3 regions of the Lysobacter sp. Soil_N_51 genome follow, and region 1 is predicted to be linked to each of the others. Evidence: riboswitches for the same ligand, from Rfam matches in the RefSeq annotation. Region 1 holds a riboswitch; each other region holds the start of a gene.

Region 1 (6,281 bases):
CCGAGCGATGAAAGCGGCGCGGACGATCGCGGCGCGTCCGGTTACGCGGCATCGAAGTTGCAAACCGTCGTGGTCGCGCCGATCGCTTGAATGATCGGATGCGATCGATGATGCCGTGCGCGCGCAGCCATCGTCATGTCCGTATCGGTCGCAAGTCCCGTCGTGTGCGTGTGCGGAGCGTCAACCGATAGAAAACCTGCTGGTCCGCGTTGCGTTTCGCATCGCGGCGGGCACGGTGTACCCGCATTCGCAATGACGCATCCATGCATCCATCAAATGCATCCATCAAATCCGCCGACGGCGAAGGACGAATGAAGAAGGCAGCGCTTCCGCAGGACTTCTTCGTCCATGTCGCCGCCGCGTCGATCGCCATCGCGTTTTGCCTGCTCAGCGGCTGGCTGCTGTTCCGGATGCCCGAACTGCCGTCGACCGCGCCGGCGCTGGACGTGATCTATATCGAACGCGCCGTCGTCGATGCGCAGCCGTCGCCGTCGCAACCGATGTCGATCGTGCCGCCGACGCAACCAACGCGAAGCGTTCCCCTTGACGCGGCAACCTCTCCGAGTTCCGCTCCTCCTCGCAACGAGCGGCTACCCGACGTGCCGATCCGACCGGCGACGAATCCAACCACACCGCCGACCACCAGCCGGCTGTACGCAGCCGACGGACAGATCATGTTGCCCGCGGGCGTCGCCGTGGATCCGATGCGCAAGCCCGACGGCGACCCGCCGGGTGGCGCGAACGATCGTGGTGTGAAACAGATGCAGGCGCTCTTGGAACGTCGCAATCCGATCGCACCCGAGGAAGGCAGCAGTTTCGGCGGCGAGTGGGAAAGCGACGGCACCCTCGGCGAGGTGGCGACCAAGAGACTCAAGACAGGCCTGAAGCGGGTGATCGCCAAACTGCCGCATCGCAAACAGGTGCAGGAAGTGCGCGCGCGACCACCGCCGCCGGTCCGTTTCAATCCCGCCTTGCACGAGCGACCCTCCGACCTGGGCAGCGAAGCCACTGGCGATGCCTACAAGGCCGCGCCGATCGCGTTCGAGAAAGCGCCCGGCCTGCAGGGCGAAGCCAGCCGGCGCGTGCGCAAGTGGGTCGGCGAACTGGAAGCGAGTGCCGCGGGCTGCAACCGACAGCGATTGAAGGCGTTGGTGGCGCCGGTGCTGATTCACTTGGCCGACCTGCAACGCGCCGAATATGCCGCGGCGCGCGGCGGCGATCCGATCCAGATCGAACAGCTGTTGCCGCGCACGGCGGATATGGCCTACGACCAGGCGCGTCGGGCGGTGTGGTATGCGGATAAGCAACTTTCGGATTGTGCGAAGTAGTGCGCGTTTTCTCGAAGTCACATCCACAGAACTCATTGACGCTCTTTCAAGAACGTCATTCCCGCGAAGGCGGGAATCCAGCGACTTTCGTGCGAGGACGTTTTAAGTCTCTGGATGTTCGGTTTCGCCGAAGTAAAGCGGAGCCCGCGTTCGCGGGAATGACGTTCTGGAAGATAACGTTGAAGTCGCGTTGGTTCGTCCTTGCGACATGACCCGATTGAGCGAACAGCGCGCCAGACCACCCAACCTCCACATACGCCCCCGCAGCTTGTCCGCGCCGTACCCCGGCACTACACTGCGCACGCCACAGGTGTCCTGCCGCCAAGCCATACCGGCGCGCAGGGTGAAACGGGAAGCCGGTGCGGACGGGATCGTCCAAGGCCGGCGCTGCCCCCGCAACGGTATGCGAGAAAACCCGACGTTTCACCACTGCGTTCGCGCGGGAAGGTGTCGGGGTGATGCAATGGCATCGCTCGCAAGCCCGGAGACCGGCCCGTGGCGGACATCGCATGCGATGTCCTCCTCGGATGTTGCGGCGGGCAACCGGACGAGCTGATGCAGTCGGCCTGCGTTCGCCGTTGCCTCGCCTTGTCTCGTCTTGCGTCTGCGCGACATCCGCTTATCCGCGGGTGTGCGTTACGGAGAACGAGCATGAACGAAATGCATCGCGTTGCGACCGAGGTCGCGACGGTCAAGCTTCTGATCGACGGCGAATTCGTCGAATCCACCACCACTCAATGGCGCGACGTCGTCAACCCGGCCACTCAGGTCGTGCTGGCGCGCGTGCCGATGGCCACGCGCGAGGAAGTCGACGCCGCGGTCGCCTCGGCCGCGCAAGCGTTCAAGAGCTGGCGCAAGACCGCGATCGGCACGCGCGCGCGCATCTTCCTCAAATACCAGCAGTTGATCCGCGAGCACATGAGCGAACTCGCCGCGATCCTGACCGCCGAACAAGGCAAGACCTTGCCCGACGCCGAAGGCGATGTGTTCCGCGGCCTGGAAGTGGTCGAACACGCCGCCGCGATCGGCAACCTGCAACTGGGCGAACTGGCCAACAACGTCGCCGGCGGCGTCGACACTTACACCTTGTTGCAACCGCTAGGCGTCTGCGCCGGCATCACGCCGTTCAATTTCCCGGCGATGATTCCGCTGTGGATGTTCCCGATGGCGATCGCCACCGGCAACACCTTCGTGCTCAAGCCGTCCGAGCAGGACCCGCTGGTGACCATGCGCCTGGTCGAACTGGCGCTGCAGGCCGGCATTCCGAAGGGCGTGCTCAACGTCGTCCACGGCGGCGAAGACGTGGTCAACGCGATCTGCGATGACGCGGATATCCGCGCGGTATCGTTCGTCGGTTCGACCAAGGTCGGCACCCATGTCTATCAGCGTTCCTCGCTGGCCGGCAAGCGCGTGCAGTGCATGATGGGCGCGAAGAATCACGCCGTCGTTCTGCCCGACGCGAACAAGGAACAGACCCTCAACGCCATGGCCGGCGCCGCGTTCGGCGCGGCCGGGCAGCGCTGCATGGCCGCATCGACCGCGGTGTTGGTGGGCGAGGCGAAGCACTGGGTCGCCGACCTGGTCGCCAAGGCCAAAACGCTCAAGGTCAATGCCGGCACCGAGCCGGGCACCGATGTCGGTCCGGTGATTTCCTGCGCCGCGCGCGAACGCGTCGAAGCCTTGATCGCGTCGGGCGTGGAGCAGGGCGCGAGGTTGGAACTCGACGGACGCAAGCCGTCGGTGCCGGGTTACGAACAAGGCAATTTCATCGGCCCGACCGTGTTTTCCGGGGTCAAGCCGGGCATGCGCATCTACGACGAGGAAATCTTCGGCCCGGTGCTGGTGATCCTCGAAGCCGACACGCTCGACGACGCGATCGCGCTGGTCAACGCCAATCCCAACGGCAACGGCACCGCGATCTTTACTCAGTCAGGCGCGGCGGCGCGCAAGTTCCAGGAAGAGATCGACATCGGCCAGGTCGGCATCAACCTGCCGATTCCGGTGCCGGTGCCGCTGTTCTCGTTCACCGGTTCGCGCGCGTCCAAGCTCGGCGACCTGGGGCCGTACGGCAAGCAGGCGGTGATGTTCTACACCCAGACCAAGACCGTCACCGCGCGCTGGTTCGACGACGAGACCCAGGGCCACGGCGTCAACACCACGATCAGTCTCAAGTGATGGCCGCGGTCATGCACTGGCAGGCCACCGCGGCCGCGCCGACCGGACTGAGCGAAGAACAGGCTGCCTATCGCGACGCGGCGCGCGATTTCGCGCTCGCGCAACTCGCGCCGCACGCCGCGCATTGGGATGCGCAGTGCGTGTTTCCGCGCGAAGCGATCGCGCTGGCCGGCGAACTGGGTTTCTGCGGGTTGTACGTGGATGAAGCCGCCGGCGGCTCGGGCCTGACCCGACTGGACGCGGCGATCGTGTTCGAAGAACTCGCCGCGGTCGATCCGTCGACCGCGGCGTTCATCAGCATCCACAACATGGCGACGTGGATGTTGACCGCGCACGCCAACGACGCGGTGCGCGGCGAATGGGGCGCATCGCTGGCCAGCGGCCAGCGTCTGGCGTCGTATTGCCTGACCGAACCGGGCGCCGGATCGGACGCGGCGTCGTTGAAGACGCGCGCGGTCCGCGATGGCGATCATTACGTGCTCAACGGCGCGAAGGCGTTTATTTCCGGCGCCGGCGCGACCGACGTGCTGGTGGTGATGGCGCGCACCGGCGGCGAGGGCGCGCGCGGCATCAGCGCTTTCGCGGTCGCCGCTGACAGCGTCGGTATCACTTACGGGCGCAAGGAAGAGAAGATGGGCTGGAACAGCCAGCCCACCCGCGGCATCACGTTCGTCGACGTGCGGGTGCCGGCGCGTAATCTGCTCGGTCGCGAAGGCGACGGTTTCAAGATCGCGATGAAAGGCCTGGACGGCGGGCGTTTGAACATCGCCAGTTGTTCGCTCGGCGCGGCTCAGGGCGCGCTCGACGCGGCGCGGCGCTACATGGGCGAGCGTCGCCAGTTCGGCAAGAAACTCTCCGAGTTCCAGGCCTTGCAGTTCAAGCTCGCCGACATGGCCACGCAACTGATCGCCTCGCGGCAGATGGTGCATACCGCCGCGCGCAAGGTCGACGCGGGCAGCCACGACGCCACCGTGTGGTGCGCGATGGCCAAGCGCTTCGCCACCGATGCCGGGTTCGCGATCTGCAACGAAGCGCTGCAGATCCACGGCGGTTACGGCTACATCCGCGAATACCCGATCGAACGTCTGCTGCGCGACTGCCGGGTGCATCAGATCCTGGAAGGCACCAACGAAATCATGCGCGTGATCATCGCGCGCCATCTGCTGAACACCGACGAGGAATTGCGATGAGTCTTGCCGAGAAGTCCTACACCGGGTTGAAGCTGGAGATCGACGGCCACACCGCCGTGGTCACCCTGAGCAACCCGCCGGCCAACACCTGGACCCGCGACAGCCTCGCGGCCTTGCGCGACCTGGTCCGCGACCTCGATGCGCAGCGCGACGTGTACGCGCTGGTAATCACCGGCGAAGGCGAGAAGTTCTTTTCCGCCGGCGCCGATCTCAAGCAGTTCGCCAGCGGCGACAAGGCGCTGGCGCGCGACGCGGCGCGGCGTTTCGGCGAAGCCTTCGAAACCCTCAGCGCGTTTCGTGGCGTGTCGATCGCGGCGATCAACGGCTATGCGATGGGCGGCGGCCTGGAATGCGCGTTGGCCTGCGATCTGCGCATCGTCGAGGAACAGGCGCAGCTGGCCTTGCCGGAAGCGACCGTCGGCCTGCTGCCGTGCGCGGGCGGCACCCAGAATTTGGCGCGCCTGGTCGGCGAAGGCTGGGCCAAGCGGATGATGCTGCTCGGTGAGCGCGTCGACGCCGCGACCGCGTTGCGCATCGGTCTGGTCGAGGAAGTCGTCGGTAAGGACGAATCGAAAGCACGCGCATTGGCCTGGGCCAAGGCGGCCGAGAAGCAGAGCCCGACCAGCGTGGCCGCGTGCAAGGCGCTGGTGCAGGCCACGCGTTCACAATCGCATGCGACCGCGCTGGTCAGCGAACGCGAAGCTTTCGTCGACCTGTTCGACAGCGCCGATCAGGTCGAAGGCGTGGCCGCGTTCCTGGAAAAGCGCGCGCCGCAATGGAAGAACGCATGAACGCTTCGATTCTCGAAACCCCGGCGTTTGCGCCGGTACTGTTCGAACAACGCGACGCAGCCGGCGGCAAGCAGATCGGCATCGCGACGCTCAACGCGCCGGCCACGCTCAACGGGCTTTCGCTGGAAATGGCGCAGTTGCTCGATGCGCAGCTGGCGGCGTGGGCGCGCGACGACGCGATCGCATTGGTCGTGCTGCAGGGCGCGGGCGAGAAAGCCTTCTGCGCCGGCGGCGATCTGCACGGCCTGTACCGCGGTATGCGCGAGTATCAGGCCACGGGTAGCGGCGATATCCGAGACAACACCCAGGCCACGGCGTTCTTCGCCACCGAATACCGCCTCGACTACCGCATCCACAGCTATCCCAAGCCGGTGTTGTGCTGGGGCCACGGCATCGTCATGGGCGGCGGCATCGGCCTGATGGCCGGCGCCAGCCATCGCGTCGTCAGCGAACGTTCGCGATTGGCGTTTCCGGAGATCACCGTCGGCCTGTATCCGGATGTCGGCGGCAGTTGGTTGCTGCGGCGCGCGCCCGCGCGCAGCGGTCTGTTCCTCGCCCTGACCGGCGCGCCGTTGAATGCGGGCGATGCTATTTTCGCGGGATTGGCCGATCGCTATGTGCCGCAAGAGCGATACGACACCGTGTTCGCGGCCTTGGCAGCGACACAATGGAGCGGCGATGGGGCGCAGGATCGCGAACTGTTGACTGCGCTGCTGCGGATGCAGGCTCAGCCCGGTCCAGATGGGCCGCTGCAACAGCACGCGGAGTCGATCGCGCGGATGTGCGACGCCGAAGAT
Region 2 (6,281 bases), on a different contig from region 1:
CGGCACCTTCGTCAAGCTGGTGAGCTGGTACGACAACGAGTGGGGCTATTCGAACAAGTGCCTGGAAATGGTCAAGGTCGTCGCGGGCAAGTAAGCCGCGAAGATCGCGCCGGCGGTTATCGCGGCGATCGACGAAAAGCCCCGCGATTGCGGGGCTTTTTGTTTGTGGCGGGTCGTTTGCGCGGGGGATTCGCTGTCCGCTTGGGGACGCGCGCTGACGATGCCTGCCAGCGACAACAAATCCTTGTTTGTCCGTCGCCAAACGAGGGCGTCCGCACCGCGCTGTGGCGACCGACGTGCCGCGTCGGCACGAAAAGGTAGAAAAAATATGTCTTTTCGGACGGGTCCCAATTCCTTGCACACCGAAGTGGCTGAGTATCGGCAGCGACATCGCCCGTCGGAGCGCCCGTGCGCTCCGGTCGCGGCCGATACCCCTTCAACCTCCGCCGTTCCGCACGGATCGTGGCGGACATCGAGGCGATATGAGCAAGCTGGTCCTGGACGGCGTCTTCAAGTATTACTGGAACAAGCCGGTTCTCAATAACGTGAGCTGCAGCTTCGCGCCCGGTCTGACCCTGCTGGTCGGGCCCAGCGGCGCGGGCAAGTCGACCTTGCTGCGGCTGATCGCGACCGCGGAGAAGCCGAGCAGCGGTCGCGTCGTCTGGAACGACGAGCCGCTGCCGGGCGCGCGCGACAAATTGCGGCAGACGCTGGGTTACGCGCCGCAGGCCGTGGAACTGCCCGACGACCTCAGCGCGCGCGAATTCGCCATGCACATGGCGGCGTTGAAGGGGCTCGACCTGAGCGCCGCGGATCTGCAGTTCGGCGCGATCGCCGAGCGCATCGGCCTGCATGCCGACATCAACCGTCCCATCGCGACCTTCTCCGGCGGGATGCGGCGACGGCTGATCTTCGCCCAGGCCATGCTCGGCGCGCCGCGGGTGATCGCGCTCGACGAGCCGACCGCGGAACTCGACCGCGACACCGCGCAACGGGTCGGCGCGCTGATTCTCGAACGCGCCGCCGAGGCGATCGTGGTGATGACCACCCACCTCGCCGACGAACTCGCGCCGCGGGCGGTGGATGTGCTGCGGATCGAAGCCGGCGTGCTCGGCTCCGCCCGTGCGAGCGGCGAGCAGGAGGTCGCTTGAGCGCGCTCGCGGTCGCGCGTTCCTCGTTCGCGACCTCGCTGGCGCGCTACCGCCGCAGTTGGGGGTTGTGGCTGCTGTTGCTGGTCGCGCCGGTCAGCGCGCGCTACTGGATCGCCGGCCAGGACGCGGCGAGCGCGGCGATCGTCGTCAACGGCAAGGCGCCGGTGCTGACCTCGGCGGTGGTCGGTTTGTCGCTCGGCGTCATCCTCTCCACCGTGCTGCTTCCGGTGGTTTTCATTTACCTGCGTTCCAACACCACGCGGCGTCAGCCTTGGCAGATCGAGGAAACGACCGCGGCATCGCGGGTCGCGATCGGCTTCGGGCGCTTCGGCGCCGATAGCGCCGTGCTCGCGGCGGTGCTGGCGGCGCTGACGCTGGCCGGTTGTCTGCTGGCCTGGGTGGTCGGCGCGGTCGACGGAGTACGTCCGCTCGACATCGCCCTGAGTCTTTGCCTGATCGCGGCGCCCGCGCTGATGGGCGTGGCGGCGGTGCGCGCCGTGTGCGATAGCCTGCCGCTCACTCGCGGCGCGCTCGGCGAGGTCGGATTTCTGATTCTGTGGATCGTCTCGATCACCGTGTCGGCGCTCAGCTCGATGCTGGATCGCGGCTTCATCGCCGCCATGCTCGATTTTTCCGGGTTCGTGCGCCCGATCGTCCACACCCTGCCGGACGATGCGCTGCAGATCATCACGATCGGCAGATCGCCGGTGACGGCGGATCGGATCGCCATCGACGTCAACAGCGGCCTGCTGTCGGCGAGCTATGTCGCGTCGCGGCTGCTGTGGGCGGGATGGGCGTTGGCGTTGGTCGCGCTCGCCGGCGTCGTGTACCGGCCGCATCGGCCGGGCAAGCGTTGGAGCGTGCGCGACCGGATCGCCGCGCGGTTCGCGGCCGGGCCGCCGCCGCCGGCGCAAGCAGATGCTGCGCCCGCCCGCGCGGCATCGATGCCTTGGCTCGGCGTGCTGGTCGCGGAGTTCCGCTTGATCGGGCGCGGACGGGCCTGGCGGTTGCTGGCTTTGGTCGTCGCGTTGGCCGGGGTGGTCGGCGATTTCTCTCGTGTGATCGCTCCGGCCCTGGTCTTGCTGCTGATTTTCGGCGCGTGTGCGCAGGCCGGACGCAGCGAACCGCGCGCGCTGCTGGCATTGACCCGGACCCTGCCGTGTCCGCCGATGCTGCGGCGTCTCGCTTTCGTCGTGGCCGGGATCGCGTGGTCGTTGACGATGGCGTTGCCGGCGATCGTCAAGGCGATGGTGGCGGGCAGCTTCGTGCCCTTGGCGGTCGCCTCGGCGGTCGGCGCGATCGTCGCCACCGTCGCCATCACGCTGAGTACCTGGGCGCGTTCGGCGGTCGCCGCGCGGCTGATCCTGCTGATCGCCTGGTACGCCTGGATAACCGCTTCGTAGTGGCCGCGCCGCGCGGCAGCCGCACCCGCCGCGGCCGTGGACGATTCAAGCGGCTTGACGTTCGCGAATCCGGACGCGCCGCGTCTCCTGCGCGGCGCGTCCGGTGTGCTCAAGACCCGCGTCTCAGGCCGTCGCCAGCGCCGCTTCGCGCAGCCCCTGCGCCGCCCGCACCATCGCCTGCAACGCCGCGCGCACTTCCGGCCAGCCGCGGGTCTTCAATCCGCAGTCCGGATTGACCCACAACTGCGCGGGATCGAGCACCTCCAGCGCCTTGTCGAGCAACTCGCGCATCTCGGTTTCGCTAGGTACGCGCGGGGAGTGGATGTCGTACACGCCCGGGCCGATGCCGTTGGGATAGCGATAACGCGCGAACGCATCGAGCAGTTCCATGCGCGAACGCGAGGTCTCGATCGAGATCACGTCCGCGTCCAGCGCCGCGACCGCTTCGATGATGTCGTTGAACTCGGCGTAACACATGTGGGTGTGGATCTGGGTCGCATCGCCGACGCCGCTGGCGGCCAGGCGGAACGATTCGCCGGCCCAGGCCAAGTACGCCGGCCAGTCGGCGCGGCGCAGCGGCAGGCCTTCGCGCAGCGCCGGTTCGTCGATCTGGATCACCGCGATGCCGGCCGCTTCCAGGTCCAGCACTTCCTCGCGCAAAGCCAGTGCGATCTGCCGGCAACTGTCGGCGCGCGGCTGATCGTCGCGCACGAACGACCATTGCAGGATCGTCACCGGCCCGGTCAGCATGCCCTTGACCGGACGCGCGGTCAGCGATTGCGCGTAACGCGTCCATGCCACCGTCATCGCGCGCGGCCGCGCCACGTCGCCGAACAGCACCGGCGGCTTCACGCAACGCGAGCCGTAGCTCTGCACCCAGCCGTGCGCGGTGAAGGCGAAACCGTCGAGTTGCTCGCCGAAGTATTCGACCATGTCGTTGCGTTCGAACTCGCCATGCACCAGCACGTCGATGCCGAGCGCTTCCTGCTCGCGCAGGCAGTGCGCGGTTTCGTTTTCCAGAAACGCCTGATACGCCGCGTCGTCGAGCTTGCCGGCCTTGTGCTCGGCGCGCGCGCGCCGCACCTGCGCGGTCTGTGGGAACGAGCCGATGGTGGTGGTCGGGAACAGCGGCAGGTTCAGGCGTTCTTGTTGCAGTTGCGCGCGCTTGGCGTACGGCGACACGCGCCGGGCCATCGCCGGTTCGACCGCGGCCAGCCGCTTGCGCACCTGCGCATTGCGCAGCAGCGGCGAGGCCAGACGCGCGGCGCGCGCGCTGGCGGCGGAGGCGAGATCGCGCGCGGCCTCGGCATCGCCGCCGAGCACGCCGGCGAGCAGATGCAGTTCTTCGATCTTCTGCTTGGCGTAGGCCATCCAGTGGCGCAGCGGCGTGGGCAGTTTGCGTTCCAGTTCGATATCGGTCGGCACGTGCAGCAGCGAGCACGACGGCGCCAGCCATGTGGCCCGCGGGCCGGCGCGACGGGCGAGGCTCAGCGCGGCGTCGAGATCGGCGCGCCAGATGTTGCGGCCGTCGACCACGCCCAGGCTCAGCGCGCGTTGTTCCGGCAGTAGCGGCAGCAGGCTTTCGAGTTGCTGTGGTGCGCGCACCAGATCGACATGCAGACCTTCCACCGGCAGTTGCGCGGCGAGGGTGGCGTTGTCGCCGAGCGCGCCGAAGTACGTGGTCAGCAGGCGCCGCGGCGCATCGACTTCGGCCAGCGCGGCATAGGCGCGACGGAACGCGGCGCGGTCGGCGTCGTCCAGGTCCAGGGTCAGCGTCGGTTCGTCCAACTGCACCCACTGCGCGCCGGCCGCCTTGAGCTTGGCCAGCAGTTCGGCGTAGGCCGGCAGCAGGGCGTCGAGCAACTCGCGCGGGTCGCCGCCGTCGTTGCGCTTGCCGAGCTTGAGGAACGACACCGGGCCGAGCAGCACCGGCCGCGCGTCGAGTCCCAACGCCTGCGCCTGCGCCAGTTCGGCCAGCGGCTTGTCGCCGCGCAGGGCGAAGCGCTGGCCGGGTTCGAACTGCGGCACCAGATAGTGGTAGTTGGTGTCGAACCACTTGGTCATTTCCAGCGCGCGCAGATCGCGGCGGCCGTTCTGCACGCCGCGGGCGAGGGCGAAATAGCCGCCCAGCGGATCTTCTTCGAACGCCGCGCGGTGCGAGGCCGGAATGGCGTCGAACAACACCGCGTTGTCGAGCACGTGGTCGTAGAGTGAGAAATCGTTGCACGGCACGACGTGCGCGCCGGCGTCGTGGGCGAGGCGCCAATGGCGTTCGCGCAGCGAGGCGGCGGTGGCGTGCAGCGACTGGGCAGGCGTGTCGCCTTTCCAGAACGATTCCAGGGCCAGCTTGAGCTCGCGCCGCGCGCCGATGCGCGGGAAGCCGAGGTGGGTAACGCTGATCATGATGAGTACCTGCGATGCGTGGGCATGACGCAGGGCAACGAAGGAAACCACGGCCACGCCGGCCCGGCGCGATCAGCGCCCGGCTTCGCCGCGAACCTTGGCTTCGACCTTCGCCCCCGCGGGCGAACCGGCACCTGTCGCGCCGCGTGCGGGCACGAGGCGGTCGGATACCGGAGTCGGACGGAAGGCGAACCCTCCGGTCGCGGCAGGTCTTCGGGCTCGGGACTGGAAGCGAGAAGTAGAGTGCAGAAAAGTGAGAAACGAGTAGAAACCTAGCTCTTACTCGTTTCTCACTGCTCTGAACTCTACCCTCGCCCTTTGCCTAGTAGGGCCGCTTCCCAGGCGTACCGCCCAGTGCCAAGACCCGTTCGTTTCCCATACCGCTGCGGGGCAGCTCCGGATTCGCACCGGATTCCCTCTGGCCGGCCGCGGCGGTTGCCTTGGTCGGCGTGTCCCATCGCTTTATCTTTATGAAGCGATGTTCACCGTAACGGCGCCAAGGTACGCAGCGGGACCGGTGAAGTCAACGGGACCGGTTGAATCACTCGGCGCGGCGCGATCGTGGGATGCGGTTCGCGGGGTCGCCGCAGTCGCGCAGGCCGCCGCGGGTTTGCGCGTCATGGCCCCTGCGCGAGAACGCGCGAATCGGCCGGTTTTCTGCGGCTGGCGTTCATGCGCGGCCGCCGATGATGAAGGCCGTCTGTCGCCTGGTTGCGCGCACGCCGTCGTTGAGCTTGGCGATGGCTGCCGCTAACGTTTGCATTGGCGCAAGATGCGTGGCGCGGGCCAGGACGGTCCCGCGTGATCCCGACTCCCATGGGTGGAACATGCTTTTCAGATGGACGTTGCTGTGGCTGCTATGCGTGCTCGGGCTGACCGCCTGCGGCAAGGACGCCGTGCCGCCGCCGGGCGCGGCCGAGCCGATGACGCTCGGCAGCCAGAACGAGACCCCGAAGGTCGCGCCGGCGCCGCCGAGCGAGGCCGAAATCCTGCGCGGCACCTACTGGCCGCCGGCCAAACTCGACGGCGGCGTCGCCCGGATCAGCTGCGAATACGACTACCCCAGTTTCGGCGAAGGCGAGCGTTTGACCTCGCTGGATTTCTTCAGCCTGGTCGACGCGCTGTCGCCGTGCCAGGCGCGCGGCGTGGTGCGATTGCGCTATCAGGGCAAGATCGGCGCGGGCTTCACCGCGCTGGTGCAGCGGGTCGCGGCGATGGCCACGCGCATGGAGATCCAGACCCGCATTCTCGACATCGATTCCAGCGGCGGCCACGTCGAGGAAGCGATCCGCGCCGGCGATTCGATCGCCGAATCGGGCTGGGC
Region 3 (6,281 bases), on a different contig from region 1:
GGTAGCGCATCGGCCGCAAGGTGAGGTCGAAGCCTGGGTCCAGAAGCTTGGTATCGAGTGCAGAAGAGTGAGGAGTGAGTGGGGAAGTCGCTGACATGGACATAAGGGGTTTTCCGATTTTAGGTATGCGGCGGATGCGTCAACCTCGGTTATGAGGGAGGAGCCGGTGCACTACCAGGTAACTACGATTTGGGGCAAGTCCATGAGGCTGGCGGAACGGGTTTGCGTCGTTTCGACGCAACTCCCCGCGATGGAGCGATATGGAATTCGGTTGCAGCTGACGCGATCTGCGGTGTCGGTGCCTAGCAACATCGCGGAGGGCTGGACACGGGAGTCGAAGAAGGAGAAGGCGCAGTTCCTGGCGATCGCACACGGTTCGCTGTCGGAGCTTCACACCCAACTGCTGATCTGCGAGCGAGTGGGCTGGTTGTTTCCGGCCAATCTCGTCGAAATAAAATCTCTCATCGACGAGATCAGCCGGATGCTTACCGTCCTGCGAAGAGCCTCAAGAACCGGCAAGCCGCCCTGACTCACTCCTCACTCCTCTCAACTCACTCCTACCTCACTGACAGGCTTCGCAGGACTCGGGGTTTTCCAGCGAGCAGGCGATCGCCTCGCTCGGCGTGAATTCCTGGATCGGCGCGGGCGCCGCCACCGGCGCGCTGACCGTGGTCTTGGCGATCTTGGTGGCCGGACGCGAACGCAGGTAGTACGTCGTCTTCAGGCCCTTCTTCCAGGCGTACATGTACATCGAGCTGAGCTGGCCGATGTTCGGGCTTTCGATGAACAAGTTGAGCGACTGGCTCTGGTCGATATACGCACCGCGCTCGGCGGCCATGTCGATCAGCGAACGCATCGGCAGCTCCCACGCGGTGCGGTAGACCTGACGCAAGGCCTCGGGCACTTCGGTCACCGACTGGATCGAACCTTCGGCCATCTTGATCCGGTCGCGCATCTCGGCGGTCCACATGCCGAGCTTCTTGAGTTCTTCGACCAGGTACTTGTTGACCACCAGGAAGTCGCCCGACAGCGTCTCGCGCTTGAACAGGTTCGACACCTGCGGCTCGATGCACTCGTAGCAACCGGCGATGGAGGCGATGGTCGCGGTCGGCGCGATCGCGATCAGCAGCGAATTGCGCAGGCCGTGTTCGGCGATGCGCTTGCGCAGTTCGTCCCAGCGCTCGGGCTGCGACGGGGTCACGCCCCAGGCTTCGAACTGCAGTTCGCCGACGCTGGCGCGGGTGTCGTCGAACGACGGGTGCTTGCCGTGTTCCATCGCCAGTTCGTTCGACGCCGACAGGGCGTGGAAATAGATGGCTTCGGCGATTTCCATCGCCAGCTTGCGCGCAGGTTCCGAGTCGAACGGCAGGCGCAGTTTGAAGAACACATCCTGCAGGCCCATCGAACCCAGGCCGACCGGACGCCATTTCAGATTGGCGCGGCGCGCGGTTTCGATCGGGTAGAAGTTCAGATCGATGACGCGATCGAGCTGACGCACCGCAAGGCGCACGGTCTCGGCGAGCTTGTCGAAATCGAACGCGCCCTTGCCGTCGTCATACATCTCGACGTGATGCGAGAGGTTGATCGAACCCAGGTTGCACACCGCGGTTTCGTCCTGCGAAGTGACTTCCAGGATCTCGGTGCACAGGTTCGACAGATGGATGACGTTGCCGTCGCGCAGGGTCTGGTTGGACGCGCGGTTGGACTTGTCCTTGAAGTTCATCCAGCCGTTGCCGGTCTGCGCCAGGGTGCGCATCATCCGGCCGTAGATGTCGCGCGCCTTGACCTTCTTGGCGGCCAGGCCGGCGGCTTCGGCGGCGTGGTAGGCGCGGTCGAAGGCTTCGCCCCACAGGTCGGTCAGCTGCGGCACCTTGGACGGGTCGAACAGCGACCAGTCGGCATCGGCCTCGACCCGGCGCATGAATTCGTCCGGAATCCAGTTGGCCAGGTTGAGGTTGTGGGTGCGGCGCGCTTCGTCGCCGGTGTTGTCGCGCAGTTCCAGGAATTCTTCGACGTCGGCGTGCCACGGCTCCAGGTACACGCAGGCCGCGCCCTTGCGCTTGCCGCCCTGGTTGACCGCCGCGACGGAGGCGTCGAGGGTCTTCAGCCACGGCACGATGCCGTTGCTCAAGCCATTGGTCGAACGGATCAGCGAGCCGCGCGAACGGATGCGCGTATAGCTCAAGCCGATGCCGCCGCTGAACTTGCTGAGCTTGGCCACGTCCATGTAGCGCTTGTAGATGCTTTCCAGCGAATCGTCGGGCGAATCGAGCAGGAAGCAGCTCGACAGCTGTTCGTGGGTGGTGCCGGCGTTGAACAGGGTCGGCGAGGACGGGATGTAGTCGAGCTGGGCCATGCGGCGGTACAGCGCGAGCGCGTCGCTGACGTCTTCGCTCAGCGCGCAGGCGATGCGCAGGAAGAACTGCTGCGGTGTCTCGATGACGGTGCGCGCGGTGGGATGGCGCAGCAGGTAGCGGTCGTACAGGGTGCGCAGGCCGAAGTAATCGAACTTGGCGTCGAGGCTGCGGTCGATCGCGTCGTTGAGCTTGCGTGCGTTGGCCTGGACGAAGGTCACCAGGCGCTCGTTGATCAGGCCCAGTTCGTGGCCGCGCTGGATCGACTGCGAGAACGCGTGGATCTCGATGCCGGCGACTTCCTTCTCGATCACGCCGGCGAGCAGGCGCGCGGCGAGACGGCCGTATTCGGGTTCTTCGGCGGTCAGCAGGGCGGCGGTGCGGATCGACAGTTCGTCGAGTTCCTGGGTGGTCGCGCCGTCGTACAGGCCGGAGATGGTGCGGGTCGCCACGCGCATCGGGTCGATCGAATACAGGTTCTCGCCGCTGCGGGTCACCGCGCGCACGATCTTGTTGAGGTCGACCGGTTCGCGACGACCGTTGCGCTTGGTCACGCTCATGGTCAGGTTGGCGGCGGGCGGGGTCAGGGCGAAACCGGGCGCGGCGTCGTGCGCATCGCGGGCAACGGGTTTGGCGGGGGCGGCGGGGATGTCCGCGACGGGGGCGGCGGACGGATCGGTTGCGAGCGTGGTCATGAGCGTTACTCCGGGGCGTGGATGCACGGTGCGGAGACGCCGACGCACCACCGACGACGAACCGCGCGCGCGGCGTCACCGATGGCACGGCCGTGCCCCCGCGGGCGGGAATCTCGGAGCTTGCTGGCTGGGTGTCGCGCGGCCCGAGACGCGAGGTCCGGGACGGCCGCTCCGCGCATCGCGCCGGAACGGACGGGCGCGACGGTGGACCGTCGTGCCGCGACACCGGCCGTCTTCCTCCGAAGACTCCTTAGGGCCGGGACCGCGCGGTGTGCGACGCGCGGCTGTCGGCAGGTCTTCGGGCTCGGGACCCGGAGCGAGAAACGGGCAAAGAGAAGTGAGCGACGAGGGGTGACCCGTATCTCACTTTTCTTTGCCCGTGTCCCGTTCCTCCTACCAGGATCGCTTCCCAGGCGTACCGCCCAGTGCCATGACCCGTTCGTTTCCCATACCGCTGCGGGGCAGCGCCGGCTTCGAAGCGCGCGTGAGCGCGATTCCTACCGGCTTCCCTTTTCAGCCGACCTCGCGATCGGCACCGACGAGCACAACATAGTGTGGTTGCGCGATTTCGTCAACGCGATATGTGGTGGGAGAATCGTGTATATAAGGAGTGAAGGCGATGCTTCCCTCCACCGCGCATCGGTGTAACCTGCCCGCCATAAGGACTGGGGAACTGTGATGGAAGCACTGCTTGTGTTGTTGGGACTGGGTTTGCTGCTGGTCCCGGTTCTGCTCATCGTCGCGCTGGTCCAGGTGTCCGGACTCAAATCGCGGGTGAGCGAACTCGAACGCCGACTCAACCAGGCCGCGCCGGCCCCGTCGGCCCGTCCGGCCCCGGTCGCGCGCAGCCTCGATGACGAGACCCTGGCCGAGCGCATGGCGCGCGAAGCGCCGCCGCCGCGACCGCAGGCGACCGTCCCCGAGGCCGCCGTCCCGCCGCCCGCGCGCGTGGCGCCCGAAGCGCCGCTGGCCGCCGCGACCGCGTCGTCGCCGCCGCCGTTGCCGCCCACGCCCCCGACAGCCGCGCCCCCGACGGCTCCGCCGCCGCCGCGCCCGATCCCGCCGCGTCGGCCGGCCACGCCGGTCGAACCCGACGTGTTCACCCTCGGCGTGCGCTGGGTGCGGCGCTGGTTCACCGAGGGCAACGTGCCGGTCAAGGTCGGCATGCTGGTGTTGCTGGCCGGCGTCGCGGCGTTGCTCAAGTACGCCAGCGATCAGGGCTGGATGCGGGTGCCGATGGAGTTCCGTCTGGCCGGCATCGCGATCGCGGCGATGGCCGGGCTGGTGTTCGGCTGGCGCCAGCGCGAACGCAAGCGCATTTTCGGCCTGAGCCTGCAGGGCGGCGCGATCGGCGTGTTGCTGCTGGTGGTGTTCGCCGCGTTCAAGCTGTACGGCATGATCCCGGCCGGCGCGGCGTTCGCGATCAGCGTGGTGCTGGTCGCCGGCGCCGGGGTGCTGGCGGTGAAACAGAACGCGCTGGCTTTGGCGGTGTTCGCGATACTCGCCGGTTTCCTCGCGCCGATCTGGCTGTCGACCGGCTCGGGCAATCACGTCGCCTTGTTCGGCTACTACGCCGTGCTCAACGCCGGCATCTTCGCGATCGCCTGGTGGCGCGCGTGGCGCATCCTCAATCTGCTCGGCTTCGTCTTCACCTGGGGCATCGGCAGCCTGTGGGGCGTGCTCAAGTACCGGCCGGAACATTTCTCCACCACCGAGCCGTTCCTGCTGCTGTTCTTCGCGTTCTACCTGCTGATTCCGGTGCTGTACGCGCGCCGCCGCGCGGCCGGACGCAAGGATCTGATCGACGGCTGTCTGTTGTTCGGCACGCCGCTGATCGCGTTCACCCTGCAGGCCGGGCTGCTCGAAGGCGACCGCATGCCGCTGGCGTTCTGCGCGCTCGGCCTGGGCGCGATCTACGCCGCGCTGGCGTGGTGGCTGCGTCGCGATCAACGCTTCGTCGCGCTGGCGACGCCGTATGCGTTGTTGGCGGTGGGGTTCGCGACGTTGGCGGTGCCGCTTGCGCTGGCCGCCGAAGCGACCGCCTGCGTGTTTGCATTGGAAGGCGCGGCGCTGATCTGGCTGGGCCTGCGCCAGCAGCGCTGGTTGCCGCAGATGACCGGCATGGGCTTGCAAGTGGCCGCGGCGCTCGCCTTCATCATCGGCGCCAGCGATTCGGTCTGGGACGGCGACACGCCGCTGCTCAACGCCGACTTCGCCGGCGCGCTGCTGATCTCGCTGGCCGGTTTCGCCAGCGCCTGGAGCTACCGGCGCAGCGCCGACCGCACCCCGGCCGCGCTGTTCTACCTGTGGAGCATGGCCTGGTGGCTGGCGGCGACCGGCAGCGAGATCGCCGACTTCGTCGCCGACCGCAACAGCGCCGATGCGGTGCTGATGCTGACCGCGTTCACCGGCTGGATCGCGTCGGAAGTGTTCCGTCGCCATGATTGGCGCGCGCTGTCGGCGACCAGCACGTTGGCGATGCTCAGCGGTCTGCCGCTGCTGTTCATCCAGATCGACCAACATCAGCAGCCGTTCGCGGCGCTGGGCTGGCTGGCCTGGGCGTTGTACGCGCTGTTCGGCGCGCGCAGCCTGCTCAACCTGCGCGAACGCGCCGGCGGCGAGCTCGCGGTCGCGCATCTGGGCTGGTTGTGGTCGTGGGCGCTGGTGCTCGGCCTGAGCCTGTTCCGCCTGCTGCGGATGTCGGTGGACGACGGCGTGGCCAACTTCGGTTCGGGCTGGACCGCCTCGGCGCTGCTGCTGCCGATAGTGATCATGGCCGCGCTGACCTTGTGGCGTCCGAACCTGATCGCACAGCCGCTGGCCGCGCGCTTCGCGCAATGGCGCTCGGTCGCGATGACGTTGTTCGTCGCCGCCCTGATCGCGGTGATCGCGCTGGCCTTGACCACGCCGGCCAATCCGCATCCGGTGATGTGGCTGCCGGTGCTCAATCCGCTGAGCCTGCTGCAACTGGCGACGCTGGTGCTGGTCGGTGCGTGGTTGGCATCGCCGATGATCGACCCGGCGGTGCGCGCGCGCCGCGTGCCGTTGCTGGCGTTGGCCGGCTTCGTGCTGATCACCGTCGAGGTGTTGCGCACCGCGCACTTCTGGGGAGGGGTGGCGTGGGATGCGTCGATGTTCTCGACCAGCCTGGTGCAGACCAGCCTGACCGTGGTCTGGAGCGTGCTCGGCGTGGCCGGCTGGATCGCCGGTTCGCGCCGCGGCCAGCGCATCC

The links. A riboswitch is a leader RNA that binds a small molecule or an ion and turns the genes downstream of it on or off. The one in region 1 is predicted to bind cobalamin.
Region 2: it holds a riboswitch for cobalamin, as region 1 does, so the genes downstream of both, metE (5-methyltetrahydropteroyltriglutamate--homocysteine S-methyltransferase) here and AC3A4T_RS15560 (CoA-acylating methylmalonate-semialdehyde dehydrogenase) in region 1, are expected to answer to the same signal.
Region 3: it holds a riboswitch for cobalamin, as region 1 does, so the genes downstream of both, AC3A4T_RS12405 (ribonucleoside-diphosphate reductase subunit alpha) here and AC3A4T_RS15560 (CoA-acylating methylmalonate-semialdehyde dehydrogenase) in region 1, are expected to answer to the same signal.

The regions. Positions count from the first base shown of each region.
Region 1 is NZ_JBDGLR010000007.1:290,304-296,584, forward strand. Features, by position in the region: gene AC3A4T_RS15550 (hypothetical protein) at 1-90, shown strand, start outside; gene AC3A4T_RS15555 (hypothetical protein) at 210-1,328, shown strand; cobalamin riboswitch at 1,620-1,839, shown strand; gene AC3A4T_RS15560 (CoA-acylating methylmalonate-semialdehyde dehydrogenase) at 1,989-3,503, shown strand; gene AC3A4T_RS15565 (acyl-CoA dehydrogenase family protein) at 3,515-4,693, shown strand; gene AC3A4T_RS15570 (enoyl-CoA hydratase) at 4,690-5,484, shown strand; gene AC3A4T_RS15575 (enoyl-CoA hydratase/isomerase family protein) at 5,481-6,281, shown strand, end outside.
Region 2 is NZ_JBDGLR010000006.1:83,274-89,554, forward strand. Features, by position in the region: gene gap (type I glyceraldehyde-3-phosphate dehydrogenase) at 1-94, shown strand, start outside; gene AC3A4T_RS12370 (ATP-binding cassette domain-containing protein) at 483-1,151, shown strand; gene AC3A4T_RS12375 (hypothetical protein) at 1,148-2,554, shown strand; gene metE (5-methyltetrahydropteroyltriglutamate--homocysteine S-methyltransferase) at 2,678-4,957, opposite strand; cobalamin riboswitch at 5,145-5,403, opposite strand; gene AC3A4T_RS12385 (COG3904 family protein) at 5,785-6,281, shown strand, end outside.
Region 3 is NZ_JBDGLR010000006.1:91,973-98,253, forward strand. Features, by position in the region: gene AC3A4T_RS12395 (ribonucleotide-diphosphate reductase subunit beta) at 1-97, opposite strand, end outside; gene AC3A4T_RS12400 (four helix bundle protein) at 167-529, shown strand; gene AC3A4T_RS12405 (ribonucleoside-diphosphate reductase subunit alpha) at 563-2,914, opposite strand; cobalamin riboswitch at 3,322-3,604, opposite strand; gene AC3A4T_RS12410 (DUF2339 domain-containing protein) at 3,728-6,281, shown strand, end outside.